DNA from 3 places in the Allobrachymonas sp. genome. Region 2 is predicted to be linked to each of the others. Evidence: predicted binding sites of a transcription regulator. Region 2 holds the regulator's gene; each other region holds the start of a gene.
What was found. The regulator sigma-54, encoded in region 2, starts transcription at its own class of promoters, with help from an activator protein. The targets are predictions, from matches to a motif close to TGGCANGNAANCTGCTTT.
Positions count from the first base shown of each region.

Region 1: a site for sigma-54 is predicted at 7,360-7,377, ahead of ACE3P9_RS05050 (DUF2126 domain-containing protein). Genes of this name have one in related genera too.
Region 3: a site for sigma-54 is predicted at 2,433-2,450, ahead of ACE3P9_RS03745 (formate/nitrite transporter family protein). Genes of this name have one in related genera too.

Region 1 covers NZ_JAYRLV010000004.1:35,860-45,918, forward strand. The annotation lists gene ACE3P9_RS05015 (Hsp20/alpha crystallin family protein) at 32-460, opposite strand; gene groL (chaperonin GroEL) at 749-2,392, opposite strand; gene groES (co-chaperone GroES) at 2,471-2,761, opposite strand; gene ACE3P9_RS05030 (C40 family peptidase) at 3,014-3,631, opposite strand; gene ACE3P9_RS05035 (hypothetical protein) at 3,791-4,387, opposite strand; gene ACE3P9_RS05040 (ferric reductase-like transmembrane domain-containing protein) at 4,871-6,235, shown strand; gene menA (1,4-dihydroxy-2-naphthoate octaprenyltransferase) at 6,301-7,266, shown strand; gene ACE3P9_RS05050 (DUF2126 domain-containing protein) at 7,576-10,059, shown strand, end outside.
Region 2 covers NZ_JAYRLV010000002.1:94,325-104,383, forward strand. The annotation lists partial or broken gene ACE3P9_RS02930 (IS5 family transposase) at 1-394, shown strand, start outside; gene ACE3P9_RS02935 (hypothetical protein) at 544-750, opposite strand; gene ACE3P9_RS02940 (hypothetical protein) at 1,136-1,603, shown strand; gene ACE3P9_RS02945 (hypothetical protein) at 1,639-1,962, opposite strand; gene ACE3P9_RS02950 (helix-turn-helix transcriptional regulator) at 2,053-2,946, opposite strand; gene rpoN (RNA polymerase factor sigma-54) at 3,451-5,166, opposite strand; gene lptB (LPS export ABC transporter ATP-binding protein) at 5,224-6,045, opposite strand; gene lptA (lipopolysaccharide transport periplasmic protein LptA) at 6,042-6,725, opposite strand; gene ACE3P9_RS02970 (benzoate/H(+) symporter BenE family transporter) at 6,811-8,019, opposite strand; gene putA (trifunctional transcriptional regulator/proline dehydrogenase/L-glutamate gamma-semialdehyde dehydrogenase) at 8,189-10,059, opposite strand, start outside.
Region 3 covers NZ_JAYRLV010000002.1:264,084-274,142, reverse strand. The annotation lists gene ACE3P9_RS03750 (protein kinase) at 1-1,364, opposite strand, end outside; gene ACE3P9_RS03745 (formate/nitrite transporter family protein) at 1,473-2,282, opposite strand; gene uvrA (excinuclease ABC subunit UvrA) at 2,533-5,622, opposite strand; gene ACE3P9_RS03735 (M48 family metallopeptidase) at 5,741-6,856, opposite strand; gene ACE3P9_RS03730 (YjgN family protein) at 6,876-8,132, opposite strand; gene ACE3P9_RS03725 (iron-containing alcohol dehydrogenase) at 8,372-9,544, shown strand; tRNA gene ACE3P9_RS03720 (tRNA-Arg) at 9,637-9,712, opposite strand; gene ACE3P9_RS03715 (cytochrome c5 family protein) at 9,863-10,059, shown strand, end outside.

The DNA.
Region 1 (10,059 bases), on a different contig from region 2:
TGCGCCGCAGGAAAAGCCCGACCGGCCTTACTTACTCGATCCGGATGCGCTGCGGGACGTTGACGGCTTTCTTGGGCAGGGTGAGCACGAGCACGCCATTTTCGTATCGGGCCTTGGCAGCGGATTCATCGATCTCTGCAGGCAGCTGGAAGCTGCGGGCCACCTCGCCCTGGTAGCGCTCGGTGCGCAGGACCTTGTCGCCTTCGCGGTGGCTGTCCTGCTGCTTGACCTCGGCGCGTATGGTCACCACATTGCCTTCGACTCCCACCTGGATGTCTTCCTTGGGGACGCCGGGAAGATCGGCATGCACGGTGAAGTCCTGACCGGATTCCTTGACGTCGATCCGGAGCTGCGAGGGCGGCGGCAGAGGCTCGCCATGCAGCGGCTTGATGAAAAAGCCGGGAGCGACATCCTTGAAGAAGTCATCGAGCAGGGGATTGCGGTTGATCAGGGTATTCATGCGTTTCTCCATCAGGTTGAAGGTGAAAATTCAAGTTCACGGCAACGTTGCATGTCTCCTAAGTAAGCGCCATCAAAGGATTTTCAAGGGATTGGAAGGGGCGTTCTGTATCGGGATGTGGGGGATGGAGAAGACCGCAGGGTGGGGTGTTCGGCACGCTGCCTGCGCATGAAAAAACCCTCCCGCCCCGAAGGACGAGAGGGTTGGTGCGGTGGGCCGGATGCAGGGATCAGCGGCTTGCGGGAACCGCGCCCGCTTGCCCTGCAGCCGGAGACCGGCGGAGATGAATTACATCATCCCGCCCATGCCTCCCATGCCGCCCATGTCACCCATGCCGGCGGCAGGAGCGTCTTCCTTGGGGGCTTCGGCCACCATGCACTCGGTGGTCAGCATCAGGCTGGCCACGGAGGCGGCGTTCTGCAGCGCAGTGCGGGTCACCTTGGTCGGGTCCAGGATACCCATTTCGATCATGTCGCCATACACGTGGTTGGCAGCGTTGTAGCCGAAGTTGCCGGCGCCTTCCAGCACCTTGTTGACCACCACGCTGGGCTCGTCACCGGCGTTGGCGACGATCTCGCGCAGGGGGGCTTCGATGGCCTTGAACACCAGCTTGATGCCGGCGTTCTGGTCGGCGTTGGCGCTGGTGAGCTCACCCACGCTGGCGCGGGCACGCAGTAGGGCCACGCCACCACCGGCGACGATGCCTTCCTCGACGGCTGCACGGGTGGCGTGCAGGGCGTCTTCGACACGGGCCTTCTTTTCCTTCATTTCGACTTCGGTGGCAGCGCCGACCTTGATCACGGCCACGCCACCGGCGAGCTTGGCCACACGTTCCTGCAGCTTTTCGCGGTCGTAGTCGGAGGTGGCTTCCTCGATCTGGACACGGATCTGCTTGACACGTGCCTCGATGTCGGCAGCAGCGCCTGCGCCGTCGATGATCGTGGTGTTTTCCTTGGCCACTTCGATGGTCTTGGCCTGGCCCAGATCGGCCAGGGTCACCTTCTCGAGCGTCAGGCCGACTTCTTCGGCGATGACCTTGCCGCCGGTCAGGATGGCGATGTCTTCGAGCATGGCCTTGCGACGGTCGCCGAAGCCCGGAGCCTTGACGGCCACGACCTTCAGGATGCCGCGGATGGTGTTGACCACCAGGGTGGCGAGGGCTTCGCCGTCCACGTCTTCGGCAATGATCAGCAGCGGGCGGCTGGCCTTGGCCACTTGCTCGAGCACGGGCAGCAGGTCACGGATGTTGCTGATCTTCTTGTCGAACAGCAGCACGAAGGGGTTTTCGAGAACAGCGACCTGCTTTTCGGGGTTGTTGATGAAGTAGGGAGACAGGTAGCCACGGTCGAACTGCATGCCTTCCACGACGTCGAGTTCGTTGCTCAGGCTCTTGCCGTCTTCGACGGTGATCACGCCTTCCTTGCCGACCTTGTCCATGGCGTCAGCGATGATCTGGCCGATGGATTCGTCGGAGTTGGCGGAAATGGAGCCAACCTGTGCGATTTCCTTGGAGGTGGTGGTGGGCTTGGAAGCGGCCTTGAGCTGCTCGACCAGTGCGGCGACAGCCTTGTCGATGCCGCGCTTGAGGTCCATGGGGTTCATGCCGGCGGCCACGTACTTCATGCCTTCGCGCACGATGGCCTGGGCCAGCACGGTGGCGGTGGTGGTGCCGTCGCCCGCGTTGTCGGAGGTCTTGGAAGCGACTTCCTTGACCATCTGGGCGCCCATGTTCATGAGCTTGTCCTTGAGCTCGATTTCCTTGGCCACGGACACACCGTCCTTGGTCACGGTGGGAGCGCCGAAGGAGCGCTCGAGCACCACGTTGCGGCCCTTGGGGCCCAGGGTGGTCTTGACCGCGTTGGCCAGGATGTTCACGCCTTCGACCATGCGGGCGCGGGCGTCAGCGCCGAAAACTACGTCTTTAGCTGCCATTTGCAAATTCTCCAGTGATTCAGTGGTGCAGGATGCCTGTGCCATGCGGCCACGCATCCGTGCGGGATGGGGTGGGTATTACTTCTCGACGACGGCGAAGATGTCGTCTTCCTTCATCACCAGCAGTTCCTCGCCGTCGACCTTGACGGACTGGCCGCTGTACTTGCCGAACAGCACACGGTCACCGACCTTGACGTTCAGGGGCTTGACTTCGCCCTTGTCGTTGATGCGGCCGGGGCCGATGGCCAGCACTTCACCCTGGTCGGGCTTCTCGGTGGCGTTGTCGGGGATGACGATGCCGGAAGCGGTTTTGGTTTCGTTTTCCAGACGCTTGACGATCACGCGATCGTGCAGGGGACGCAGGTTCATGGACTCTCCTTGAAAGTAAGTCGTGATGAGACAAACAGTTGAAACAGGGGATGTTCCCTGCCTGCACGGAAACGCGTCCGTGCAGGACGGGGAAAGCATCGGCCGGCAGAGGCGGCTGGCCATCCCGGCACACATGCGTGGATGGCTTTAGCACTCTACCCTGGCGAGTGCTAATGATAAGGGCGATCCAGGGGGATTCAAGAGGCGGATGGGCAAAACTTGCGCATGGCACCGGGTGCCATGCCGGGTGGCTCACCCGCGGAATACCGTGCGTGCACCGTTGAAGCGGGAGGCAAAGTAGGGGCTGTAGAGGCTGGCGGTGCGCACGATGCCCCCCGAAGAAGGGGCATGGATGAATTCGCGGCGGCCGATATAGATGCCCATGTGCGAGAAGGGGCTGCCGGAGGTATCGAAAAACACCAGGTCACCCCGCTGCAGCTGGTTCACGGCAAGGGGGCGACTCGACTGGGCCCACTGCAGGGTGCTGCGAGGCAAGGCACGGGGAGCAATGCCGCTGAAGACGTATTGCACGAGGCCACTGCAGTCGAAGCCTCCTTCCAGCGTATTGCCGCCGTAGGTGTAGGGTGTGTTGATGGCGAGCATGGCCCGGGCAATGGCGGCTTCGCGCAGGTCGCCGGAAAACTGCAGCGGATGCAGCAGGGCGATGGAGGGGTAGTCGGTCCGGAGCGTGCCCAGGGAGGTGCCGGAAGAGCGCCGACGGGCTGTGTGGGCAGGGCTGGCGCAGCCCGCGAGCAGGAGGGCTGCGCAGCCTCCCCCGGCCAGGAGCAGCAGGTGGCGGCGCGAGGCGAGGTCTTGAGTCGAAGAATCAGACCCCCCCTCCCGCCGAAGGGCGGGGGGCAGCGCGGGCATGGAAAGAGAGGAGGTGGGGGGCGGCAGGGGGCGCATCGGGAAAGCTCCGGAAGATGCCATGCGCACGTTGTACCACCTGGGGTGCCGTTTGCGAATCCCCCGGCCTGTCTGTCGCCCTGTCTGCAGCAGGGGGCGGCAGGGAGGCGCGCAGGGGGGGGATCAGAAGTGGGGTTCACTCCGGGAATCGTGAGATTCGCGATGCTCCTGGGGCCGGTTGTTGGGGCGCTGCTGCTGTGGCTGCTGGATAGCTCGGGGATCGCGCTGGAACGTGCGGGCACGTTCCACACGCTGTGCCTGGGGAGCCATGCGGCGCTGCTCGGCCGCCGGAGAGTTCGGCAAGGTGCGCGGGCGCTGTGACATCCAGGCAGGACGTGGGACAGCGGCTGGAGCAGGAGTGCCGGGCTGGGCCGCCGGGGAAACTGCAGGCGCTGTACGGCCCTGCGTGGCATGCATCCAGCCCGTGGGGTTGCCAGCCGGCGCTGTGGGGGCGTGAGGGGCGGTGGCTCCCCACGGACGTCCGTTGACGGGGGCCTGAACCGCATGCAGGGGGGTAGAGGGGCCGGGCGGCACGAAGCGGTGGCCAGGCGCAGTCCAGTGACCATTGACGAACACGACGCCATTGCCACGATGGGCATAGTAGGGATGCATCCAGGTATAGCCCGGACGCGGGGCACTGGCCCAGTGGCCGCGCGCCCAGACCCACTGGTTCTGCCAGGTCCAGTAGCCGCCGATCCAGATGGCGCCGATGAAGGGCATGGGGGGCGGGGTTTCGACCAGAACCGGCGGCGGGTCGTAGGGAATGAGCAGCGGGTCGGGCTGGACGACCCCGACATCGCTCCAGACACCGCTGTCGATCGTGGCGTAGGGCAGGGGCGCAACGCAGGCAAGAGGTCAGCAGGGTGAGACCGGTGAGCAGCAGGGCGGCGGGCCCGCGGAGGGCGCGCGCAGGGGCAGCGGAAGGACGGATCGGGAGGATGGCAGTCATGGGATGTTCGTCGGAAGATGGAAATGAGTGTGTAAGGGCAGATCACATGGCGGCTGCAAAGTTCAGCGGCAGGTGTGACAGCGTGTATGGGGGCGCCGGCGCCCGGCTTGGGGCAAGGTGGACGGCGCCAGGCGGTTCAGGGAAGCTTAAGAGGCATGCGGCAAGGTGAACATGGATACGGGAACTTCGGGGTCGGGATGCACTCTATCTGTGCGTGAGGACCACGGAGTCCGGAACTTTTTTGCGAGGACAGAATGAAGAATATCAAGATGGGGTGGTGGCTGGTGCTGCTGGTGCCTGCGGGATTGTGGTTCATGGCCGATACGCTGTGGGTGCAGCCGTTCAGGTATTTCCCGTTCAGGGAGGTCTTTATCCAGTTCACCGGCGTGGTGGCCATGGCGGTGATGAGCGTGGGCATGGTGCTGGCGACCCGTCCGCGGTGGCTGGAGGCCCGGCTCAATGGGCTTGACAAGATGTACCGCCTGCACAAATGGCTGGGGATCACGGCGCTGGTGGTGTCGGTGGTGCACTGGTGGATGTCCAAGGGGACGAAGTGGATGGTGGACTGGGGCTGGCTGGAGCGCCCCGCACGCCGTGGCCCCCGAGGCGGCGGAGAAGGGGCGGCACAGGCGGTTGTGACGCTGGAGCAGTGGCTCAACACGCAGCGCCATCTGGCCGAATCGATGGGAGAGTGGGCCTTCTATGGGGCTGTGGTGCTGATGGTTCTGGCGCTCGTGAAGTGGTTCCCCTACCGGCTGTTTGCCAAGACACACCGCTTGCTGGCCGTGGCCTATCTGGTGCTGGCCTTTCATACGGTGGTGCTGCTCAAGTATGCCTACTGGTCCCAGCCGGTGGGATGGCTGATGGCCGTCCTGACTGCGGCCGGAGTGGTGGCTGCCCTGATGGTGCTGCTGGGGCGCGTGGGGGCCGGGCGCAAGGTGTCTGGCGAGATCCTGGAGGTGCATCGCCTGCCTGCATTGCGCGTGGTGCGCACCACACTGCGGCTTGCTTCCGGATGGCCGGGGCATGAAGCAGGGCAGTTTGCCTTTGTGACCACGCATCGTGCGGAAGGGGCGCATCCGTACACGATCGCGTCGCAGTGGGATCCCGCCACGCGGGAAATCACGTTCATCACCAAGGCGCTGGGCGATTACACCGCCACTCTGCCGCAGGCGCTGCAGCCCGGCATGCCGGCCACGGTGGAAGGGCCGTATGGGTGCTTTACCTTCAATGACGATGCTCCCCGCCAGATCTGGGTGGGAGGGGGCATCGGCATCACGCCCTTTGTGGCGCGGCTCAAGGAAATGGCGCAGGAGCGGGCTCAGGGTGCCCATGCGCCCGAGGTGGATCTGTTCCACACCACAACGGAACTCGACCCCGAGGCGCTCGCGCTGCTGGAGGCCGATGCGGCTGCAGCAGGGGTGCACCTGCATGTGCTGGTCGATGCGCGTGATGGACGCCTGACGGGCGAACGCCTGCGTGCGGCCGTGCCGGAATGGCGCACGGCCAGTGTCTGGTTCTGCGGCCCGGCAGGATTCGGCACGGCGCTGCGGACCGATCTGCTGGCGCAGGGATTGCCGGCAGGGCGCTTCCATCAGGAGCTGTTTGCCATGCGCTGAAAGGGGCGGCGTTGCGGCCCATGGGAGGGCTGGGCGCTTCCGGCCCTCCCCTACAATGGGGCGCCATGTCTGCTTCTTCCGATGAATCCCTGCGGGGCGATGTTCTCCCTGTCCCCGCGCCTGCCGGTTCGGCTGCGCCGTCTGCCGCGCATGCCTGGTGGCTGGCGGCCCGGCCCTACACCCTGACCGTGACCCTTTCGCCGGTAGTGGCAGGGTGCATGCTGGCCTGGCTGCAGACAGGACGTCTGCACGGGCTGCTGGCGTTGGTGACGCTGCTGGCGGCCATGTGCATCCAGATCGGCACCAATCTGCTCAACGATGTGGGCGACTACGAGAAGGGGGCCGACCAGCCCGATCGACTGGGGCCTCCGCGGGCGGTGGCCAGTGGCTGGCTGCCAGCTGCCGCCGTGAGGCGTGCGGGATTTCTGGCGATGGGGGGCGCATTCCTGCTTGGCATCGTGCTGGCAGGAGTGGGGGGCTGGCCCATCGTGGCGACAGGGTTGCTGGCACTGGTGTGTGGCTGGGCCTATACCTCGGGGCCGCGTCCGATTGCCTATGGACCGTGGGGGGAAGTGTTCGTCTGGTGCTTCTTTGGCCTGGCGGCAGTGGGGGGTACCTTCTGGCTGCAGGCCGGCGTGCCCACAGCCCGTGTCTGGTGGATGGGGCATGCGATGGGAGCCTTTGCGGCGGCAGTCATGCTGGTCAACAACACCCGCGACCGTGCGACCGATGTGCGGGCGGGCAAGCGCACGCTGGCGGTGCGGCTGGGTCTGCCGGCCAGCCGACTTCTGTATGCAGGGGCGATGCTGTTTCCGTTTGTGATTCTGCCGCTGATCGGGCCGGCAGCGAATTCGCCCTGGATGGCTCTGCCGCTGGTGATGCTCGTGCCTGCGCTCAGGCAGGTGACCGATGTTGTGCGCCACGCGCCAGGCAAGGGCTACAACCGGGTTCTGACGCGCACCGGGATGGTGCAGCTGGGATTTGTGCTGACCTGGGCCGCAGCGCAGGGGCTTGCCGGCGCGGCAGCCTGAGTGGTGCATCTGCCCCCAGGGGGGTGCCGATGGCCGTGCATGGAGCAGGGGGGAGCCAGCTAGGCACGGCCCTGCAGCCCCAGGGGGTGCAGCTGGCATGTGTATTGCTTGACTGACCAGACAGGGCCCCGTTTTCCTCATGGCGCCGGCCTTCCATGCCTCGGCGCCCATGAGGAAGACAGGCCCCTTTCGTGATGCACGATTCGCAGGGAAGCCTTCCGTTCGCACGAGAATGAGCGGAACTTCCATTTCCAGGACCGTGTCTCCCCTGTTCGGGAGCGCGGGCCGATGATCCAGCAGGGCACAGCCATGTCGATACACGCCGCACTTCACCACGTCACCCACTACCGGTACGACCGCCTGGTGCAGCTCGGACCGCAGGTGGTGCGCCTGCGGCCAGCCCCCCACAGCCGCAGTCGCATCCTTTCCTACAGCCTCAAGGTCGAGCCGGCCCAGCATTTCATCAACTGGCAGCAGGATCCGTTCGCCAACTACCAGGCGCGCCTGATGTTCCCGGAGCCCACGCAGGAGTTCAAGGTCACGGTGGATCTGGTGGCGGAAATGGCGGTGTTCAATCCGTTCGATTTCTTCCTGGAGCCCGAGGCCGAGCAGATTCCGTTTGCCTATGGCGAGCTGGAGCAGCAGGAGCTGGCGCCCTATCTGGCGGCAGACCCGCTCACGCCGCTGCTGGAGAAGTATCTGGCAGGCGTGGACCGCAGCGCCACGCCGACGGTGGACTTTCTGGTGGCGCTCAACCAGCGGGTGCATCAGGATGTGCGCTATCTCATCCGCATGGAACCCGGCGTGCAGACGCCGGAGGAGACCCTGGGCAAGGCCAGCGGGTCCTGCCGCGACTCGGCATGGCTGCTGGTGCAGCTGCTGCGCCATCTGGGGCTGGCGGCGCGCTTCGTGTCCGGCTACCTGATCCAGCTCAAGCCCGATGTGAAGTCGCTCGACGGCCCCAGCGGCACCGACCATGACTTCACCGACCTGCACGCCTGGTGCGAGGTCTACCTGCCGGGGGCCGGCTGGGTGGGGCTCGATGCCACCTCGGGACTGTTTGCGGGCGAAGGGCACATTCCGCTGGCCTGCACGCCCCAGCCCGGGGGGGCCGCGCCCATCGAGGGACTGGTCGATCCCTGCGAGGTGACCTTCAGCCACGAGATGTCGGTGTCCCGCATTCTGGAAACCCCCCGCGTCACGCTGCCGTATTCGGATGCGCAGTGGGAGCGCGTGCTCGCCCTGGGTGATGCCGTGGATGCTTCCTTGCAGGAGGGGGATGTACGCCTCACCATGGGGGGTGAGCCGACTTTCGTGTCCATCGACGACCGCGACGCGCCAGAGTGGAACACCACAGCGCTCGGGCCGCGCAAGCGGGAACGGGCCATCGAGCTGCTGCACCGTCTGCGCGACCAGTATGGTCAAGGGGGCTTCCTGCACTGTGGGCAGGGCAAGTGGTATCCGGGCGAGCAGCTGCCGCGGTGGGCCCTCTCGGCCCTGTGGCGCACCGACGGCGAGCCCGTGTGGCACAACCCGGCCCGTCTGGCCGATGAGCGCACGCCCCAGCACTACACCCAGGAAGATGCCGACCGCTTCATCCGCCAGCTGGCCGAGGAGCTGGGCATCACCGACAGCCACGTCATGCCAGCGCTGGAGGACACCTGGTATCACCTGTGGCGCGAGCAGCGTCTGCCCAGCAACGTCACGCCGCAGGATGCGCGGCTCGACGACAGTCTGGAGCGTGCCCGGCTGGGCCGCGTGTTCGGACAGGGCCTCGCACGGCCTGTGGGCTACGTGCTGCCTCTGCAGGCAGTCTCCGAAGTGGGCACCTACGCCGAGCTGACGGCCGAGCATGCCCCCCGCTGGGCCACCAGCCCCTGGCATCTGCGCGAAGGGCAGCTCTATCTGCTTCCGGGCGACTCCCCGGTGGGGCTGCGTCTGCCGCTCGACCGGCTGCCCTGGGTGGCCGCCGATGACCGCGCGGTGCCCGTGCCGGTCGATCCCTTCGAGCCGCGCGAGGAGCTCGACAGCACCGGTGCCGACCAGCCCGCACAGGACCGCCCGGGCGCGCAGGCACGCGCTGCCGCAGGCAGGGACGCGGCCGCCTGCCAGAAGGAGGGGGCCGCTGCAAGGCACCACCGTCGCGAAAGCGAGAATCTCGCCGGTGGCGGCATGGTGGGCATGCACGAGGACGCGGATGACGACGGCATGGCCAGCGGGCAGCTGCGCGAGCGCAAGCCGCGGCTGTACGAATCGGCACCGTGGATCGTGCGCACCGCCCTGTGCGTGGAGGCGCGCGACACGCGGCGCACCACGGGCATCGTCGATCCCAAGGATCCCTCCAAGGGCTATCAGGCGCTGTATGTGTTCATGCCCCCGGTCGTGCGGCTGGAGGATTACCTCGACCTGGTGGCCGCCATCGAGCGCACCGCCGAGGCGCTCGATGTGGCCGTGGTGCTCGAAGGCTATCTGCCGCCCCGCGATCCCCGTCTGACCATGCTGCAGGTCACGCCCGACCCCGGAGTGATCGAGGTCAACATCCAGCCTGCCCGCACCTGGCGCGAGATCGTGTCGCGTACCGAGTTCCTGTACGACGCGGCCTTCCACTGCCGGCTCTCCGCCGAGAAGTTCATGACGGACGGACGGCATACCGGCACGGGCGGTGGCAATCACTTCGTGATGGGCGGCGCCACGCCTGACGAGAGCCCCTTCCTGCGCCGGCCCGACGTGCTGGCCAGCCTGCTGTCCTATTGGCACAACCACCCCAGTCTTTCCTATCTGTTCAGCGGGCTC
Region 2 (10,059 bases):
CACCGCGGCCAACATCAGCGACGTGACGCAGGCGCATGCGCTGGTGCACGAAGAAGAAGCGGACATCTTTGCCGACGCGGGCTACCAAGGTGTGAGCAAGCGCGAAGAAACCCAAGGCATCAACGTCAACTGGCATGTGACCATGCGAGCGGGCAAGCGCAAGCTGCTCGACAGGCACACGCCGATGGGCGCGATCATGGACCAGTTGGAGCAGGCCAAGGCGCGCATCCGGGCCAAGGTTGAACACCCGTTCCGGGTGATCAAGCGCCAGTTCGGGCATGTGAAGGTGCGCTACCGTGGACTGGCAAAGAACACGGCGTAGCTGCACACGCTGTTTGCACTGTCGAACCTGTGGATGGTACGGCGCGCGTTGTTGCAGAAGATGCGAGGATGAGCGCGTCCCAGTGTGGTCAGAGGGCCGCGAATCGGAGCGAAATAGGCCTTCAACCCGGCCTCGTGAGGCTGAAATCGCCGTCATCTGAAATCGGGCGCATCAACTCACGCTGCGGCCGGGGTTTAGCAGACCTTCCTAGAACATACCTTTCACCCTTGATTTCCGTAGCCACGTTCTTTCAAAACCTTAGCAGCCGCCATTTTTTCCGTAGCCTTTCCACTCCTCAGCTTCCGCTTCAAATAATCATCATCTTCTTGACGATAGTCCTCGGCAATCACATTTGCTTCTTGCCCCGCAGCCTCCACTCTGCCAGCAACACTTTTCGCAACATTTCCAACAGATGACCAAAATCCCATTTTAATCTCCAAAATTACTTAGACACTTCTTCACACAAAAATACCACGGTATGCATGCATTATACACAACTCATGATCACCTCGAGACGGAATTGAGCTAATGCAGGAATAGTTATAACGTCAAAATAAATTACCGAATGAAAGAATAAAAGATGAAGTGAGTCCGTTCAACATGCCTGTCAAAAATTATGCTTATAGGCTATTCACATTAGCCATTTTATGCTACATCCTATTTTGTGGCCCCGGGACATACCCACGGAGTTCGGCAAGTGGCACTCTGCCTACGTGCGCTTTGCACGGTGGGAGGCCGGCGTAATCTGGGATCGCATTGCGCGCGCCCTGCAAGGCGATGCGGATCTTGAAGTGTTGTTCATCGACGCCACGATTGTTCGTACGCATCAGCACGCTGCCGGGGCACGGAAAAAACGGTACGCATCAGGACCAAGCCATCGGACGCTCCCGTGGCGGGCTGACCACCAAGATCCACGCCTGTGTCGATGCTCTGGCCAATCCGATCCGTTTGATCCTGACTGCTGGGCAAGTGGGCGATGTCACACAAGCAGCAGCGTTGATCGAGCATTTTGAGGCCGAGCCATCATTGCCGACAAGGGCTACGACAGCGATAGCCTGGTTCAGAGGATCGAAGGCAGGGGGCGCAAGCGATCATTCCCCCGCGCAGCAGTCGCAAGACACGACGTGCGGTCGATTGGCATCGCTACAAAGCCAGAAATCTGGTGGAGCGCTTCTTCAATCGTCTCAAGCAATTCCGCTGACTGACAATCCGCTACGACAAACTCGCCACACGCTTCAACGTATTTCTGCAACTCGCAGTGCATCCATCTGGCTAATGTGAACACGGCCTAGATAAACTGTTCCAGGCCTTGCTTTTTAACGGTCGCGGCTCCAGCGGCTCCACAGTGCATGGACACCCCATGCCAGTGCGGCGCACAGGAGGGTGCCGACTGTGACGGTGCCCAGCAGGACCAGGACGGGATGCGCGTCTCCCAGCCAGGAAGACAGGCCGAGCCAGGTGGTGACGTAGATGAGTCCGCAGCCCACGGCCACGGCTCCGAGGACGACTGCGGCCACGCTCAGGAGCACGCCCAGCGCCGCCACGGCCAGAATCACGACCCACTGCACGATCCACCACAGCAGGGCCAGTGCAGCGCCGACCACTACGAGGCCGACAAGAAGGGCAAGCAGGAATCCCATGGAGCAGATGTGCAGAGGTGATGAGGTAGGGGGCGGCGGTGGACCGGAAGCAAGCCTCCGTCAGGGCGCAGGAGTCGCCGCGCGACGGGTTCAGGCTGGTGTGGCGCCTGCCTGTGTCTCCAGGTCGAGGTAGTGCGTCAGGGTGCGGTGCAGGCGGGTGGCGTAGTCGGCGGGGGAGACGATGCGCACGTGCGGAATCCAGTAGCGGACGATGGGGAGGATTTGCTCGGGGTTGCGGATTTCGGTGCGGATGAGGAGGTGGTCGTCGGCTTCTTCGACGGTGGTCTGGGAAGGGACGAGGTCGCGCCGGCGGAAGTAGTACATGGCCATGCCGGTGACACGCAGGGTGACGAGGGTCTTGGGGCCGAACCAGATGCTGTCGGCGTGGGTGATTTCGGCATCGATGGCGGGGTCGGGAAGATAGGGGGTGGCGGTGACGGCCAGGTGGGTGCAGCGCTGCAGGGTGAAGGTTTTGAGCACACCGGCATCCATGGCCACCAGGTACCAGATGCCGTGCTGGTTGACGAGGCGGTAGGGGGCAATGGTGCGGGCCTTGTCTGCGTAGACGATGTGGCACTGCAGGCGGTCACGGATGGCGTCGTCGAGGGTCTGGAAGGCGCGGTTGCTGGCGCGCTCGTGCTCGTAGGCTGGGCCCTTGACCAGGTAGCTGCGGGCGCGGTCTCCGTCGAGCAGGGGGAGCAGGAACCGGGTGCCGTGCTCGGGGAACAGGCCGTCGGAGCCGAGCAGCGTGACGAGTGCCTGCAGGTGGCGGGGCTCGATGCGGCAGCCAAAGCCGGGGGCCAGCTCGTAGAGGCCGTCTTCGCGCAGGCGGATGATGTCGCCGAGGCGCTGGAGGTCGCGGTAGATGGTGCGCTCGGTGACGCCGAATTCGACGGCGAGGATCTGCCGGTCGAGCGCCTGCCGCTGGTAGAGCCGCTCCAGCATGATGCCGAGGCGGCGGGCCAGTTGCTCGTTGTCTGCCATGAGTCGTGCTCCCTGAGAGTGTCTGTCCCTCTGCTCCGGGCCAAGGCGCCTCTCTGGTTCGGTGGCGAGGCATGGATGGGGGGACGGGTGCACCGAGTATAGAAAGCGTCCCTGACAGGTGGTGTCAGCGAGCAGGCAGGACGTGCCTGCACAGGGGGTGCTGCCGCTCCGGCTGCCCGGCGACGGGAGGTTTTTGCAGCGGTGATGGTGAGAGTGGCGAAGTGAGTGGATGAATGTTCTGCGGGGACCATGTGTTCCCGCATGTGCTCCCCGATATACACGACTCATCCTTCAGGCAGTCCGGGAGTTCACCGTGGAGGGCTCTTTCAAGGGCATCGCGCAGGAGGGGCTGGTGGCCCTTGCCGCGCACAGGGGCAGCGATCTGGTCTGGTCGCCCTCTGGCGCGAGAGTCGGATGGCCATGCGCTGCAGCGCCGGGCGCCTGGGCCTGATGGCTTTGGGGCACCCCATTCCACACCCCGTTCCATGCAGATGCGACGCCTCCCTACCCCAGCACCTTGCGCAGATGGGCTGGGGGGATGCGCAGGGCTTCGCGGTATTTGGCTACGGTGCGGCGGGCGCACTGGACGCCGCGTTCCTGGAGGAGTTCGCAGAGGCGGTTGTCGCTGAGGGGCTTGGCGGGGGGTTCGTCGGCGATGAGTTTCCCGATCATGGCGCGCACGGCGGTGCTGCTGGTGGTGCTGCCGTCTTCGCTGGCGAGGCCCGAGGCGAAGAAGTACTTGAGCTCGAAGGTGCCCCAGGGGGTGCTCATGTATTTGGCGCTGGTGACGCGGCTGACGGTGGATTCGTGCAGGCCGAGTTCGTCGGCGATTTCGCGCAGGACGAGGGGTTCCATGGCCAGTACGCCCTGCTCGAAGAAGCGGTGCTGGCGCTCGACGATGGCGGTGCTCACGCGCAGGATGGTGTCGAAGCGCTGCTGGATGCTCTTGACCATCCAGCGGGCTTCCTGCAGGCGCTGCTGCAGGGCCTGGATGCCTTCGCCCTTGTGGTGGCGCAGGGCGCTGGCGTACATCTCCTGCACGCGCACGCGGGGCATGACGGCGGGGTTGAGCTGCACGCTCCAGGGGCGGCTGGCGGCGTCGCGGCCCTGGTTGGCGCGCACGAGCACGTCGGGGATGACGATGTTGCGCTCGGTCTGGGCAAAGGCGCGGCCGGGCTTGGGTTCGAGGGTGGCGATGAGCTGCATGGCGCTGCGCAGGTGCGCGGCCGAATAGGGCAGCAGCTTGCCGAGGCCGCGCACGTCGCGCCGGGCAAGGTAGTCGAGCGGCTGGCGGCAGACGTCGAGGGCGACTTCGCGCGCGAGCAGGCGGGGGGTGTCGGCGTCGGGGATGTCGAGGGCACGCAGCTGGAGCTGCAGGCATTCGGCCAGGTCGCGCGCGCCGACGCCGACGGGGTCGAGCGACTGAAGCAGGCGCAGGGCCATGGTGAGGTGGTGGAGGAGTTCGGCGTGCTCCTCGGCGTCGCGTTCGGGGTCGCCGGTGGGGTTGCGCTCCTGCAGGCTCTGGGCGAGTTCGCCGAGGGTGTCTTCGAGGTAACCGTCGTCGTCGAGGGATTCGATGAGGAAGTACAGCGCGGCCTGTTCGCTGGTATCGAGGCGCAGGGCCAGGGCCTGGCGGTGCAGGCAGTCCTGCAGGCTTTCGTGGCAGCCGGCGCGCTCGATGGCGGAGGGCTCGTCCTCGTCGTCGTCATGGCTGCTGCCGGCGCTGCTCACGCGCAGGCTGTCCCAGTCGTCGTCACCATCGCTGCTGCTGGAGAGGACTTCGTCGTCGCCCGAGGTGGCAGGGCTGTCGTCGCGGGTGGAGCCGGCGCTCCAGTCGTCGGTCTGGGCGTTGGCGAGGTCGGTGTGGTCGGGGGCGTCGCTGGAGAGGACTTCGCTGGTGTCGGGGGCGTCGGCGCCTTCGGGGTCGTCGTAGCCGCCTTCGGCTGTGGCGCCCATGCCGTCGTCACTGCCTGCCTCTGCGCTGGGGCCGGTGGTGGCATCGACATCGCCGGATGCGTGGCCAGCAGCGTCGGGCTCTGACTCGGAGGCTGCCGCGTCCTCGGCGCTGGTGTCCTGCTCCAGGAAGGGGTTGTCGGCCAGCATCTGGTCGATCTCCTGCTGCATGTCGAGCGTGGAGATCTGCAGCAGGCGGATGGACTGCTGGAGTTGCGGCGTGAGGGAGAGGTTCTGCGCAGTGCGCAGCTGCAGTCCTGCTTTCATGGCACGGAGGGCGGCTTCGGAAGGTACAGCGGGAAGCGGCTCATGGACGGAGTCCGCTCACATGCGGAAGTGTTCGCCGAGGTAGACACGGCGCACTTCGGCGTTGGAGACGATCTGCTCGGGCGTGCCCGAGGCGAGCACGGCCCCTTCGCTGATGATGTAGGCGTGGTCGCAGATGCCCAGGGTTTCGCGCACGTTATGGTCGGTGATGAGCACGCCGATGCCGCGCGCCTTGAGGAAGGCGATGATCTTCTGGATTTCGATGACGGCGATGGGGTCGATGCCGGCGAAGGGCTCGTCGAGCAGGATGAAGCGCGGCTGGCTGGCAAGGGCACGGGCGATTTCGACCCGGCGGCGCTCGCCCCCGGAGAGTGCGAGCGCGGGGGTGTCGCGCAGGTGGGTGATGTGCAGGTCGGCGAGCAGGGCATCGAGCTGGGTGTCGATGGTGGCGCGGTCGAGCGGCTTACCGTGGGCATCGACCTGGAGCTCCAGCACGGCGCGGATGTTGTCCTCGACGTTGAGCTTGCGGAAGATGGAGGCTTCCTGCGGCAGGTAGCTCAGGCCCATGCGTGAGCGGCGGTGGATGGGCAGGTCCTCGACGGGCTGGCCATCGATGGAGATGGCGCCGCCGTCGGCCCGGATGAGGCCGACGATCATGTAGAAGGATGTGGTCTTGCCGGCTCCGTTGGGGCCGAGCAGGCCCACGACTTCGCCCTTGCGCACGCTCAGGGACACGTCCTTGACGACGCGGCGGCGGCCATAGGCCTTCTGGAGATGGCGCACGCACAGTTCGCTGCCGTCGGCAGGCGGACGGCCCTGGCTGCCGCCCTCGCAGCGGAGGTCGGCGGCCGGGGCAGATACGGGAGCGGCATCGCTCATGGGCGGCCTCCGATGGTGGCGCTGGAGCGCAGGGTGGTGACGGGAGCCGACGCGGCGCGCGCCCCCTTGCTGGCGGCCCGGGTGGCGGGCATGGGCAGGGCGGATTTGCCGCCGCTCTGCCCCACGGGATTGATGACGGCGCGCACCCGGCCGGCCGGCACGGCCCCTGCGGCAGCGCCCCCGGCGCCGGTGGAGGGGCCGCCGGCCACGTTGTAGACCTCGGTGAGGTCGTTGTAGACGATGGTGTCGCCACGGACTTCGTCGGCGAGCTGGGTGCCCACGAGGCGGCGCATGCGGGCGTTGCCGGTGAGGCGCGCGATCTGGGTTCTGTCGTCCCGCTCGATGCGGTTGGCCTCGCCCTCGATGTACTCGTTGAGTCCCTCGCGCTTCTGGCGCATGAAGGCCTGGTGGCCCGCGCTGCCTTCGGCGTACATGAACTGGTTGCCCTGCGGATCCTGGCGCACCTCGACCTTGTCGGCACGCAGCACAATGGTGCCCTTGGTGGCCACGACCCGCCCTGTGAAGGTGGTGATCTTGTGCGCATCGTCGTAGCGCATGGCGTCGGCCTCGATGTTGAGGGGCTTGGCGCGGTCGGCCAGCTCGGCGTGGGCGGTCTGCACCAGACCCAGGCAGGCGACAGCCAGCGCGAGGGCCGGCAAGGCGGAGGACAACGGTTTCATGTTCGGCACGATTCTTGCTCGTTGGACGTATGGTCCATTGTAGCGATGCCGGATGCCTCCCGCGCGGGCCGGGCCGAAGAGCCGTTCAGATGCGGCGGCGGGGCATGTAGTCCTGCACCAGGAGCGCCACCACCCCGGCCACCACGCCCCAGAAGGCCGAACCCACGCCAGCCACCTCCACCCCGCTGAGGGTGACGAGAAAAGTGATGACGGCCACATCGCGGTGGCGCGTCACGTCGAGCGCAGTCACGAGGCTGCTGGCAATGGTCGAGAGGAGCGCAAGCCCTGCAATGGCGGCAATGAACTCGTGCGGAAAGGCCATGAGCAGGCCCGTGACCACGGTGCCGAAGAGGCCGATGAGCAGCATCCACAGCCCCCACACCACGGCGGCGACGTAGCGGCGGTCGGGGTCGGGATGGGCTTCATCGCCCATGCAGATGGAGGCGGTGATGGCGCTGAAATTGATGGCATAGCATCCCAGCGGCGCCAGGGCGAGCCCCACCATGCCGGTGACGGTGACGAGCACGGACGTGGGCAGCTCGTACCCGGCGGCACGAAAGGCTGCCACGCCCGGCAGGTTCTGCGATGCCATGGTGACGACGAACAGCGGCAGCGCCAGGCTGGTGATGGCTGCCATGGAAAAGACCGGCGCCGTGAAGACCGGATGCGCCCAGTCGGCATGCAGATCGTGCAGCGAGAGGTGCCCGCCGAGCGCGACGAGCACCACCCCGACGGCCAGCGTCCACACCACCGCATAGCGCGGGCTCAGGCGCTTGCCGAGCAGGTAGGCCAGCAGCATGCCGATGACAAGCACCGGGGCCGAGCCCGCTGCCGCGAATGCCTGCATGGAAAACCGCGCCAGCACTCCGGCGAGCAGGGCCGCCGCCACCGACAGGGGAATGCGGTTCATGACCCGCTCGAACCAGCCCGTGAACCCGCAGACGGTGATGAGCGCGGAGCTGACCATGAAGGCCCCCACCGCTTCCGGCATGGTGAACTGCCCCGAGGCGGCCGCCGTGGCGAGCACCACGGCCCCCGGGGTGGACCAGGCAATCATGACCGGCTTGCGCAGCCACAGCGAAGGCAGGATGCTGCAGACGGCACACCCGAGGCAGACGGCCCAGATCCAGGAGGTGATTTCGGCGGGAGTGGCGCCAAAGCCCTGTGCCGCCCGGAAGATGATGGCCACCGAACTGGTGAAACCCACCAGGGTGGCCACGAAACCTGCGACAAACGCCGTCAGGGAGAAGTCGCGCACGAACTGCAGTGGCGACAGACGTTGGGTCCAGTGCATGACGGACGTCCTGCAAAAAGCAAAGTCCCGATTGTGGCAGGAAAGTCGACATCGCTCAGGCACCCCGCACGCCCGGCGCCGGGCCGGGGTGCCGTGCCGGTACCCCTGCGGCAGGGGACCAGACGCCAGCCCGGGGCGGCGAGCCGGGCTGCCGTCCCGGGCCAGTGGCTCAGCCGATGGTCATGAGGCTGGCGTTGCCCCCTGCAGCGGCGGTGTTGATGCTCAGGCTGGTTTCGGCGACGAGGCGCACGGGGTCCCACGAGGCTCCGTCTGCCACCTCGCCCGAGGACAGCCCATACACCGGCACCAGTGCCCCGGCGCGTCCAGCCACCTCCTGCTGCACCTGCAGGAGCACGTCGGCATCGCCCTCGAAGAGCACGGCGGCCACCGGCTCCGCGTGCGTGCCGAGGCTGGCCTGTGGTCCGGCCACCACGGCCGCCTCCTGCACCTCGACCGGCAGGCCGGCCTGCCAGGCGCACAGCTCGGAGGCGAGAGCCTCGTCCCGCACCTGCCACAGCACCCGGTTGCCCGCAGCCAGCGCGGCCATGAGCTGCATCTGCGCCCCGGCCAGCGTGGCCGGCATGCACCACACGGTGCCGCGCGGATGGAGCTGGTAGCGGTTGCTTTCCCCTGTCGGCCCAGGCAGGCGCCAGGGGGCAGCGAGGAGCGGCGTGGCCGTCATGTGGGCCAGATGCTCGGGGTCCTGCGCATGAATGCCGTGCAGCCCGAACCAGCCATGCCAGGCATCCCACACCGCGCGCGCCTGGCGCAGCGGCGAGAGGGCGGCCTGTTCCTCGGGGGTGAGGCCATGGGCCTCCCGGGCCGGGGCAATGGCTGTGGAAGCCTCGGCCGGCGCCAAGCCTGCCAGCAGGTTCTGTCCCAGCGGGCGCTGCGCCAGCAGGCGCGAGAGATACAGCGGGCCGCCTGCCTTGGGCCCGGTGCCCGACAGTCCCTCGCCCCCGAAGGGCTGCACCCCCACTACAGCGCCGATCACGTTGCGGTTCACGTACAGGTTGCCTGCATGCACGGCCTGCGTGACCTGGGCCACGGTTTCGTCGATGCGGGTATGCACCCCGAAAGTGAGCCCGTAGCCGGTGGCATTGATGGCGTCGATGAGTGCAGGCAGCTCCTCGCGCCGGTAGCGCAGCACATGCAGCACGGGGCCGAAGACCTCGCGGCGGAGCTGGCCGAGGCTGCCGATCTCGATGAGCGTGGGCGGCACGAAGTGGCCCTGCCCTGCCCCTTCGGACACGGGAGTCTGGAGCACGCGGCAACCTTCCTCGCGCAGCCGGGCAATGTGCGCCTCGATGACTTCGCGGGCCGGGGCGTCGATGACGGGGCCGACATCGGTGTGCAGGTGGTCGGGCCGATCGACCCGCAGGGTCTGCATGGCCCCTTCGAGCATGTGCTGGATGCGGTCGGCCGCTTCTTCCTGCAGGCACAGCACGCGCAGCGCCGAGCACCGCTGTCCGGCCGAATCGAAGGCGGAGGCGAGCACGTCGGCCACCACCTGCTCGGCCAGCGCGGAGGAATCCACCACCATGGCGTTCTGCCCACCCGTTTCGGCAATCAGCGCCACGGGCCGGCCATGCCGGTTGACCCGCTGTGCGAGCGTCGCCTGCAGGATGCGTGCCACCTCGGTCGAGCCGGTGAACAGCACGCCCTGCACGCGGGCATCGGCCACCAGTGCGGCGCCCACCGTCTCGCCCCGTCCCGGCAGCAGCTGGATGGCCCCGGCCGGCACCCCGGCCTCGCGCAGGATGCGCACGGCGGCGGCGGCAATGAGCGGCGTCTGCTCGGCCGGCTTGGCCAGCACGGCATTGCCTGCCGCAAGCGCGGCCGCCACCTGCCCCGTGAAGATGGCCAGCGGAAAATTCCAGGGGCTGATGCACAGCACCGTGCCCAGGGGGCGGTGGGTGTCGTTGGCAAAGCCTTCGCGCACCTGCGCCGCGTAGTAACGCAAGAAGTCCACCGCCTCACGCACCTCGGACACCGCATTGGGCAGCGACTTGCCGGCCTCCCGCACGATCAGCCCCATGA
Region 3 (10,059 bases), 170 kb from region 2:
GGCGAGGGGGGCAGTCCGGCCACGTATTCGGGGGCCATGTATTGCAGGGTGCCGGGGGGTGTGTCGTCGTCCGGGCGGGGGTCGAGGCCGGCCACGCGGACGGCGCCGAAGTCCACCAGCCGCACGGTGCCGGTGGTGTCGATCATGATGTTTTCGGGCCGCAGGTCCTGGTGCAGGATTTCGAGGCGGTGCAGGGCGCGCAGGCCCTGCCCGATCTGTTCGACGATGCGGCGCACGGTGTCCAGATCGGGGTGGGGGTGGTCGGTCATCCACTGGGTCAGTGTCTGGCCCTCGATGAATTCGAGCGCGGTGTACAGCGCGGTGCGACGGCGCTCGGGAAAGGCGGCCCCGACCACATGGGGGTCGTGGATGCGGCGGGCCACCCATTCCTCCAGCTGCAGCCGTTCCAGAAAGGCGGCGTTCTCGCGCATCTCCACCGAGGGGGCCTTGATCGCCACGCGGCAGCCGGTGGCTTCGTCCTCTGCCAGAAACAGGTGGCTGCGGCTGGTCACGTGCAGCGGGCGCACCAGCCGATAGCCGTCCAGGCGCAGGCCGGACTTGAGCTCCGGAACGGGCAGGGTCAGGCGCTGCTGCTGCCGGTCGGGGGCATCGGGGGCGGGCAGGGCATCCACCCGCACGAGCTGCAGGCTCAGGTTGTCGGTGCTGCCTGCGTCCAGTGCCTGCTGCACGAGGCGCTGGGCGGCTTCCTGCAGATCACCGGCACAGGCGGCCAGCGTCTGCCGGATGTCGGCTTCGCTCAGGTGGGCATAGGCACCGTCGGTGGCCAGCAGGTAGATGTCGCCCGCCGACAGGGGCAGGGCCAGGTAGTCGATGCGCACCTGCGAGTCGGCCCCGAGGGCGCGGCCCAGGTAGCTTTCTTCGGCCGATACGGTGACGCGATGGTCCTGCGTGAGCTGCTCCAGGCCGTCGGCGCTCAGGCGGTAGATGCGGCTGTCGCCCACATGGAAGAGGTGGGCCGTGGCCGAGCGCAGCACCAGGGCGCTGAAGGTGCAGACATGGCCCTTGTCGCGCTCGTAGCGGAATTCCCCGGCGCGGCTCTGCGCATGGAGCCATGCGTTCAGGGCCACCAGCACCCGTTCGGCCGAGGTCTGGACGCTCCAGGTGTCGGGGGTGCTGTAGTAGTCGGCCAGGAATCCCGTGACGGCGGTCTCGCTGGCCAGGTGGCTCACGGGGCTGCTGCTGATGCCGTCAGCCACCGCGCAGGCCACGCCCTTGCGCTCCAGCAGGGCGCCCTGCGCGATGCGGGCGCCCACGCTGTCCTGGTTGAGCGGCTTGCGGCCTGCCTCGGTGCACTGGCCCACCGAGACGCGCAGCAGCGCGGGAGGTGCGGTGGCGGCAGTCATGTGTGTGGGCCTGTGGGAGTGGCCGCGCGGCAGCGAGGGGCTGGTTCGGTGCCCTGCCGCGCGGTCGGCGTCCGTGGATCAGTCAGGCATGCAGACGGCGGAGGCGGTTCAGGCCACGCGCTTGGGGGCCGTGCGCACATGGGTGGAGTACAGCGTCAGCCCCACAAAGGTGATGCCGCCCACCAGATTGCCCAGCGCGGTGGGGATTTCGTTCCAGATCATGTAGTCGGCCACCGAGAACTTGCCGCCCATCATCAGGCCGGACGGGAACAGGAACATGTTCACCACCGAGTGCTCGAAGCCCATGTAGAAGAACACCATGATCGGCATCCACATGGCGATGACCTTGCCCGACACATGGGTCGAGAGCATGGCGCCCACCACGCCGGTGGAGACCATCCAGTTGCACAGCACGGCGCGCAGGAACAGCGTCAGCATGCCGGCTGCGCCGTGGGCGGCGTAGCCCAGCGTGCGGCCTTCGCCGATGCCGCCGATCTTCTGGCCCACGATGGACGGGGGCGTGGTGAAGCCGTAGGTGAAGATGATGGCCATGATCAGCGCCACGAGCAGGGCGCCCGCGAAGTTGCCCACGAACACCAGCCCCCAGTTGCGCAGCACGCCGCCGAGCGTCACGCCGGGGCGGCGGTCGAGCAGCGCGAGCGGCGCCAGGGTGAACACGCCCGTGAGCAGGTCGAAGCCGAGCAGGTACAGGATGCAGAAGCCCACCGGGAACAGCACCGCGCCCAGCAGGGGCTGGCCGGTCTGGACGTTGATGGTCACGGCAAAGCAGGCGGCCAGGGCCAGGATGGCACCGGCCATGAAGGCGCGGATCAGCGTGTCGCGCGTGGACATGAAGATCTTGGATTCGCCCGCGTCCACCATCTTGGTGACGAATTCGGTGGGTGACAGATACGACATCTTGGGGTTCTCCTCTGGATCGGAATGGGGCATCGCGCCGGATTCGATGCACCGGCGGTGCCCGCATGGGGGCGAATCCGGTGCGCCATGGCGGAAAAACAGGGCGTTTTTCCGCCCTGAGCCCACCGATGGGCTCAGGGTGAGGCCATACATGCAGATTGCATGCCAGTTTCGAGGGGAAACCCGCAGAGGCGCTGCGGGGGAGCGTTCAGGGTGAGCGTGGGGGCGAACGCAAAAGCGCAAGCGCCGTTCAGGCGCGGGAGCGCAGCAGCCGCCCCAGATAGCGGCCGGTGTGGCTCTCGGGCACTGCGGCGACCTGCTCGGGCGTGCCCTGCGCCACCACGGTGCCGCCACCTGCCCCGCCTTCGGGGCCCATGTCGATGATCCAGTCGGCGGTCTTGATGACGTCGAGGTTGTGCTCGATGATCACGATGGTGTTGCCTGCATCGCGCAGCTGGTGCAGCACCCTGAGCAGCAGCGCAATGTCGGCAAAGTGCAGGCCCGTGGTGGGCTCGTCGAGGATGTAGAGCGTGTGGCCGGTGTCGCGGCGCGAGAGCTCGAAGGCGAGCTTGACGCGCTGGGCCTCGCCGCCCGAGAGGGTGGTGGCACTCTGCCCGAGCCGGATGTAGGACAGGCCCACGTCCAGCAGCGTCTGCAGCTTGCGCGCGATGGTGGGCACCGCGCCCAGGAAGGCATAGGCCTCCTCCACCGTCATGTCCAGAATGTCGGCGATGTTGCGGCCCTTGTACTGCACCTCCAGCGTCTCGCGGTTGTAGCGCTTGCCGTGGCAGACGTCGCAGGGCACGTACACGTCGGGCAGAAAGTGCATTTCCACCTTCACCATGCCGTCGCCCTGGCAGGCCTCGCAGCGGCCCCCCGCCACGTTGAACGAGAAGCGCCCCGGCCCGTAGCCGCGCTCGCGCGCCATGGGCACCTCGGCCATGAGCTCGCGGATGGCGGTGAACAGGCCGGTGTAGGTGGCCGGGTTGCTGCGCGGGGTGCGCCCGATGGGGCTCTGGTCGACGTTGATGACCTTGTCGAACTGCTCCAGCCCCTCGATGGCCTCGTGCGGGGCGGGCTCGGTGTGCGCGCGGTGGATGGTCTGGGCCGCTGCGGCATAGAGGGTGTCGTTGACCAGGGTGGACTTGCCCGAGCCGGACACGCCGGTCACGCAGGTCATGAGGCCGACCGGAATGTCCACCGTGACTTCGTGCAGGTTGTGTCCGTGCGCGCCGACGATGGTGATTTTCTGCAGGCCGGCATGGGGGCCCGCAGCGGGGGTGTCCGCGGTCTCGGCGGCACTGTCGGTGTCCCTGCCGCTGCCGCCGGCAGGCCGGGCAGAGGCAAAGCGGGGCGTCTTCCGGGCCGGCACGGGCGCGCTGGCGGCCCGCTCCGGCAGCCAGGCCACCCGGTGCGCGGGCACTTCGATGCGCAGGGTGCCCGCCAGATAGCGGCCGGTGAGCGAGTCGGGCGAGGCGAGCAGGTCGTCCACGGTGCCCTGTGCCATCACGCGGCCGCCGTGCACGCCCGCCCCGGGGCCCATGTCCACCACCCAGTCGGCGGCGCGAATCATGTCCTCGTCGTGCTCCACCACGAGCACGCTGTTGCCCAGATCGCGCAGATGCTGCAGCGTGACGATGAGGCGGTCGTTGTCGCGCTGGTGCAGGCCGATGCTGGGCTCGTCGAGCACATACATGACGCCCGTGAGCCCCGAGCCGATCTGCGAGGCGAGCCGGATGCGCTGGGCCTCGCCGCCCGAGAGCGTCTCCGCGCTGCGGTCGAGGCTCAGGTAGTTGAGCCCCACGTCGTTGAGAAAGCCGAGCCGGTTGGCGATCTCGCGCACCACCTTGGCAGCGATCTCGGCCTTGGCGCCCTGCCACTGCAGGGTGCGGAAGTAGGCGAGCGCATCGCCCAGCGTGGCCCGGCTGATTTCGTAAATCGCGCGGCGCTGTTCGCCCTCGCCCACGTACACGTGGCGCGCCTCGCGGCGCAGGCGTGTGCCGTGGCAGGCGGGACAGGGCTGGATCTGCCGGTAGCGGGCCAGATCTTCGCGCACCACGGCCGAATCGGTTTCGCGGAAGCGCCGCTCCATGTTCGGGATCACCCCCTCGAAGGGATGCTCCTTCACCACTTCGCGCGCCTTGCCGCCCCGGCCTTCGGCCTGGTAGGTGAAGGCGATGGCCTCCTCGCCAGAGCCGTAGAGCACCACCTGCCGCACCCGTTCCGGAAGCGACTCGAAGGGCGCCTCCACATCGGCGCCGTAGTGCCGGCACACGCTGTCGAGCAGCGGGAAGTAATGCGGATTGCGCCGGTCCCAGCCCCGGATGGCCCCGCTGGCCAGGCTCAGGCTCGGAAAGGCCACCACGCGCTCGGGGTCGAACACCTCCACCGAGCCGATGCCGTCGCAGGCCGGACAGGCCCCCACGGGCGAGTTGAACGAGAACAGGCGCGGTTCGAGCTCCGAGAGGCTGTAGTTGCACACCGGACAGGCATACCGCGCGTGGTAGGCGTGCTCGCGGCCGCTGTCCATTTCCATGGCGATGGCGCGGCCATCCGCCAGGCGCAGCGCAGCCTCGAAGCTCTCGGCCAGCCGCTGGCGGGCGTCGGCCCGTACCTTGAGCCGGTCCACCACCACGTCGATGTCGTGTTTCTCGGTCTTGACCAGCGCGGGAATGCGCTCGCTGTCCACGATCTCGCCGTCGACGCGAAAGCGCACATAGCCCTGCGCCTGCATCTGCTCGAACAGATCGGCGAATTCGCCCTTGCGCTCGCGTGCCACCGGCGCGAGCACCATCACGCGCATGTCTTCGGGCAGGCCGAGCACGGCATCGACCATCTGGCTCACCGTCTGCGCCTGCAGCGGCAGGTGGTGATCCGGGCAGTAGGGCGTGCCCGCACGGGCAAACAGCAGCCGCAGGTAGTCATGGATCTCGGTGACCGTGCCCACGGTCGAGCGCGGGTTGTGGCTGGTCGCCTTCTGCTCGATGGAAATCGCAGGAGACAGCCCCTCGATCAGGTCCACGTCGGGCTTGTCCATGAGCTGGAGGAACTGCCGCGCATAGGTCGACAGGCTCTCCACATAGCGCCGCTGCCCTTCGGCATAGAGCGTGTCGAAGGCCAGGCTCGACTTGCCCGAGCCCGACAGCCCCGTGATCACCACCAGGGCGTGGCGCGGAATGTCGAGGTCGATGTCGCGCAGGTTGTGCGTGCGCGCCCCCCGCACACTGATGTGCGTGAGTGCATGCGGCGCACGCAGGGCTGCGGGCCGTGCGGTCCCCGAGTCGGTGGCGGCAGGGGCGGAAACGGAAGCAGACGGGGAAGAGGTTTTCTTGGCAGGCATGCGGCGGGGCCGGCGGGCTGAGTGCCGGAAAAAACAGAAGGCAACCGGCAATCATAGTCCGCCCGTCGCGTGGACGGAAACAGACGGATATCGCTACCCTCCGGCCACAGTGGCGCGCCTACGGCTGCGCTCCCCGCGCCGCCGCCTGGAAGAAGGCAATGCGGTCGACCGTGGCCGGATGGCTCGAAAACGCGATGCCCAGCCGCGACGGGCGCGAGGCCGCCCCCTTCTCGTGCGACAGGGCCTGCATGCGCTCGAAGAACCGCACCATGGCCTGCGGCGAAATGCCTGCTGCCCGCATGAAGCGCACGGAATACACATCGGCCTGGTGCTCGGCACCGCGCGAATATCCCATGTTGAGCAGCAGCACCGGCGCCATGGTCACAAAGCTCGCATAGTCCCCGAACGCGGCCGCTGCCACCACTCCCAGTGCGGAGGTCTGCACCAGCTGGCGCATGCCGTCGCGGTGCACCACATGGCCCATTTCGTGGCCGAGCACGCCCAGCACCATGTCGTCGTCGTTGCCTGCCGTGGTCACCAGTTCGTCGAGCAGCACGATGGTGCCGCCGGGCAGCGCAAAGGCATTGGGGCCCATGCGCGGTGCGCTGCGAAACAGGAGCCGGTAAGTCGGCCGGGCCCCACTCGCAGGCGCCAGCGCAGCCATGCCCGCCTGCAGCCGCTGCGTCAGCGCTGCCTGCCGTGCCGCGGGCAGACGGCTCGGGGCCAGCAGCTGTCCTTCGACGCTCTGCAGGGCCGAGTCGCCCACCATGGCGTCGATGCGTGGCGGAATCAGCGTCACCACGCCGCGGGCCATCAGGGGCAGCCCCCAGCGGTAGGCAGCCAGCAGCAGCACTCCCAGCACCAGCAGCGCCAGCAGGGTGCGTCGCCCGCTTTGCTGCGCGCGCACCACCAGCGACTCGGGACGCACGGCCTGCAGGTGGGTGGCAGCCCAGGCATCCCAGGCCGCGCGGTCGAGCGATTCGGCGCTGCTGCCGTCGGCCAGCGTGACCGTGCGGGTGCCGCCCTGTGTGCGCTCGGTCCACCGGGCCTGTCGCGCCGGGCAGGCGGTCAGCACACGGCCTGTCACGGCATCGAGCACCTGCACGCTCTCTTCTTCGAGGCGCAGCCGTGCGGGGCGGCCCTGCGCGTGCTGGCCGTCGAACCAGAACACCCGCACGGTGTCTTCCGTCCTGCCGGGAGCTGCATCGGGGGGCAAGGGGGCTGGAGCGGGCATGACCACGGCGTGCCCTTCTTCAGAGACCGAAATCGAAGTTCACGAACTCCATGGCGGCGTCCCCCATGGCGTCGTTGTCGCCGTCGCGGCTGGACCCGTGCAGGCGTTCGAGCGGCATGCGGGCCCGCAGCACCGTGGATTCGAGCACCAGCCGGCGCGTGGCCATCACGGCATAGGGCCAGTACAGCCCGAGCGTCAGGCCGATCAGGAGGTAGTTCTTGAACTGCAGCAGCAGGTAGCGGCCCAGCGAGAGCGTGGTCCGCAGCCGCAGATGGCGGTTGCCCGTGCGCGACCACTGCAGGTTGTAGAGCCGCACCTTGAACCAGTGCCGCCCCACCAGCAGCGCAAGGAGAAAGCCGGCAATGCTCCCGAGCAGCGACAGGGCCAGCATCATGCCGAAGCTGGCATGGCCCGAGCCAAAGACCAGCCGCTTGAGGGCCGCACCCCCCGCCACCAGCAGCAGCCCTGCCAGAAACAGGGCCACGAAAACGCCCACTCCCGACGCCAGCAGGCGGTAGTAGTCGGCAGCCGTGGCGCGGTATTCCATTTCCTCCTGCCCATAGCGGATGTGGCCCTGCTGGTAGCGCTTGTAGCGCCAGTAGAAATAGGGCAGCGCCAGCGAGAACAGCACCCCCGAGCCCAGCATCCAGGCCTGGTAGACCACAGCATGCGTGCCGGTGCGCAGCGTGCCGCGCCGGTCGAGCTGCGAGAGGTCGATGTCCAGGCCCCAGGCCAGCAGCGGCCCGGGCAGCAGCAGCCACAGCAGCGGTACCAGCAGGGCCCGGTAGGCCTCGCCCGTGGTGCCGGTGAAATGGAAGCGCAGGCCACGCCAGCTGGTGTTGGCAAGCCGGAAGCGCTGCGAGCCCCGGAACAGCGGCGGAAACAGCGCCACCATCAGCAGGGCAATGAGCACGGCGGACGCGCCGCCCGCCACGCGGTTGCCCATGCCGTACACCGCCAGCAGCACCCCTGCGAGCAGCGAGCCGCGCAGCATCGAGCGCGGATTGCCGTGAAAGTCGAAGGCATGCCCGTCCACCCACGTGCAGTGGTAGAGATACTGCAGCTTGCGCCGGCGCGCCCACGGCCAGTAGATCCCGAAGGTCACGATCACCAGCAGCAGATTCACGATCCAGATGCGGAAGTATTCGCTCCCCGTGCCGCTGAAGTGCACCGGATAGTCATGGATCGGGATATGCCTGCTCCTGCCCGTGGGCGATCTGTGCAGGCTCGGGCGCCTTTCGGGGGCGGCGTACAGGGTCTGGATGTCTGCGGGCATGGTGGGGGCAACGCGGTAAAAAGAAGGATTCCGGCGTCCTAGTGTAGTAGGCGAAACACCTCGTTCGCCGGGAACCCTGCGGACTCTTGCAGGACACGCCCCCTACGCCGGATTCCCCCATGGCAGCGGGGCATCCTGCCCCAGGCGTGCAGGCCGCGCGGGGGCGCCGCACAATGGGCCGTCGGACAGGCAGCCTTGTCTTCCCCTGAACCAGGATTCGTACAGGAGCGATCATCATCATGCAGAACTTCGATTTCCAGAACCCCACCCGCATCGTGTTCGGCGAGGGCACCATCGCGCAGCTCTCCACCCTCGTGCCGCCCGCCGCCCAGGTGCTGGTGCTCTACGGAGGCGGCAGCGTGACGCGCAACGGCACGCTCGACCAGGTTCGTGCCGCACTGGCCGAGGGCGGCACCCGTACCGTGCACGAGTTCGCCGGCATCGAGCCCAACCCGTCCTTCGAAACCCTGATGCGTGCCGTGGCCGAGGTGCGCGAGCGGCGCATCGACTTCCTGCTCGCGGTGGGCGGCGGGTCGGTCATCGACGGCACCAAGTTCGTCGCGGCCGCTGCCTTGCTGCCCCCCGAAGAGGATGCCTGGACCATCCTGCAGACGCATGGCCGCTCCATCACCCGCGCGCTGCCGCTGGGCACCGTGCTCACGCTGCCGGCCACCGGCTCCGAGATGAACTCCGGGGGCGTCATCACGCGGCGCGCCACCCACGACAAGCTCGGCTTCATGAGCCCGCACACCTTCCCCCGGTTCTCGGTGCTCGACCCCACCCGCACCTACACGCTGCCGCTGCGGCAGGTGGCCAACGGCATCGTGGATGCCTATGTGCACATCATGGAGCAGTACCTCACCTACCCGGCCGACGCCATGGTGCAGGACCGCCTGGCCGAGGGGCTGCTGCGCACCCTGGTCGACATCGGGCCCCGGGCCCTGAGCGAGCCGCAGAACTACGCCATCCGTGCCAACTTCATGTGGACTGCCACTCTGGCGCTCAATGGCCTCATCGGGGCTGGCGTGCCGCAGGACTGGGCCACCCACATGATTGGCCACGAGCTCACCGCCCTGCACGGCATCGACCATGGCCGCACGCTGGCCGTGGTGCTGCCGGCCCTCCTGCAGGTCCGTCGCGACGCCAAGCGCCTCAAGCTGCTGCAGTACGCCGAGCGGGTGTGGGATCTGCGCGAGGGCAGCGAAGAGGAGCGCATCGACGCCGCCCTCGCGCGGACCCGGGCGTTCTTCGAGTCGCTGGAGGTGCCCACGCACCTGTCGGCCTACCAGCTCGACGCCTCCGCCATCGATCCGCTCGTGGCCCAGCTCGAAAAGCACGGCATGACCCGCCTGGGCGAACGCCGCGACATCACGCCCGCCATCAGCCGGAGCATTCTCGAAGCGGCCCTCTGAGCACGGTACCGGCTGTCATGCGCCCATGAAAAACGCCAACCGAAGGGTTGGCGTGCGCAGCCCGGCTCGTGCCGGAAACGGGGAAAAGGGGGTGGTGCGGCTGGCGGGGATCGAACCCACGACCCTTGGCTTCGGAGGCCAATACTCTATCCACTGAGCTACAGCCGCACGGACGACACACAGACGCCCCACCGCGAGCGGTGCAGGGCTTTGTGGCGTGCAGCCGGCAATTGTAGGTGTTTTTACGGCCGCCCGTGTCTATAATCGCGACAGACCACTTGTTTCAGATTTTTTCAATTCCAAAAACAGAGGATCACCATGGGCGACAACGCTTCTGATTCGTACCAAGTTCCCGAGATCGTCAAGAACCGTCAGCTGGCGGTCGTGTCGGGGCTGACCTTCGCCGTCCTGGTGGGAGCCCTCGGTACCGCACTGTACTTCGCCAAGTATGCGGGGTCCGGTTACAACATGAATAGCCCTGCTGCCCAAATGGCCGCCAACCGTCGCCTCCAGAA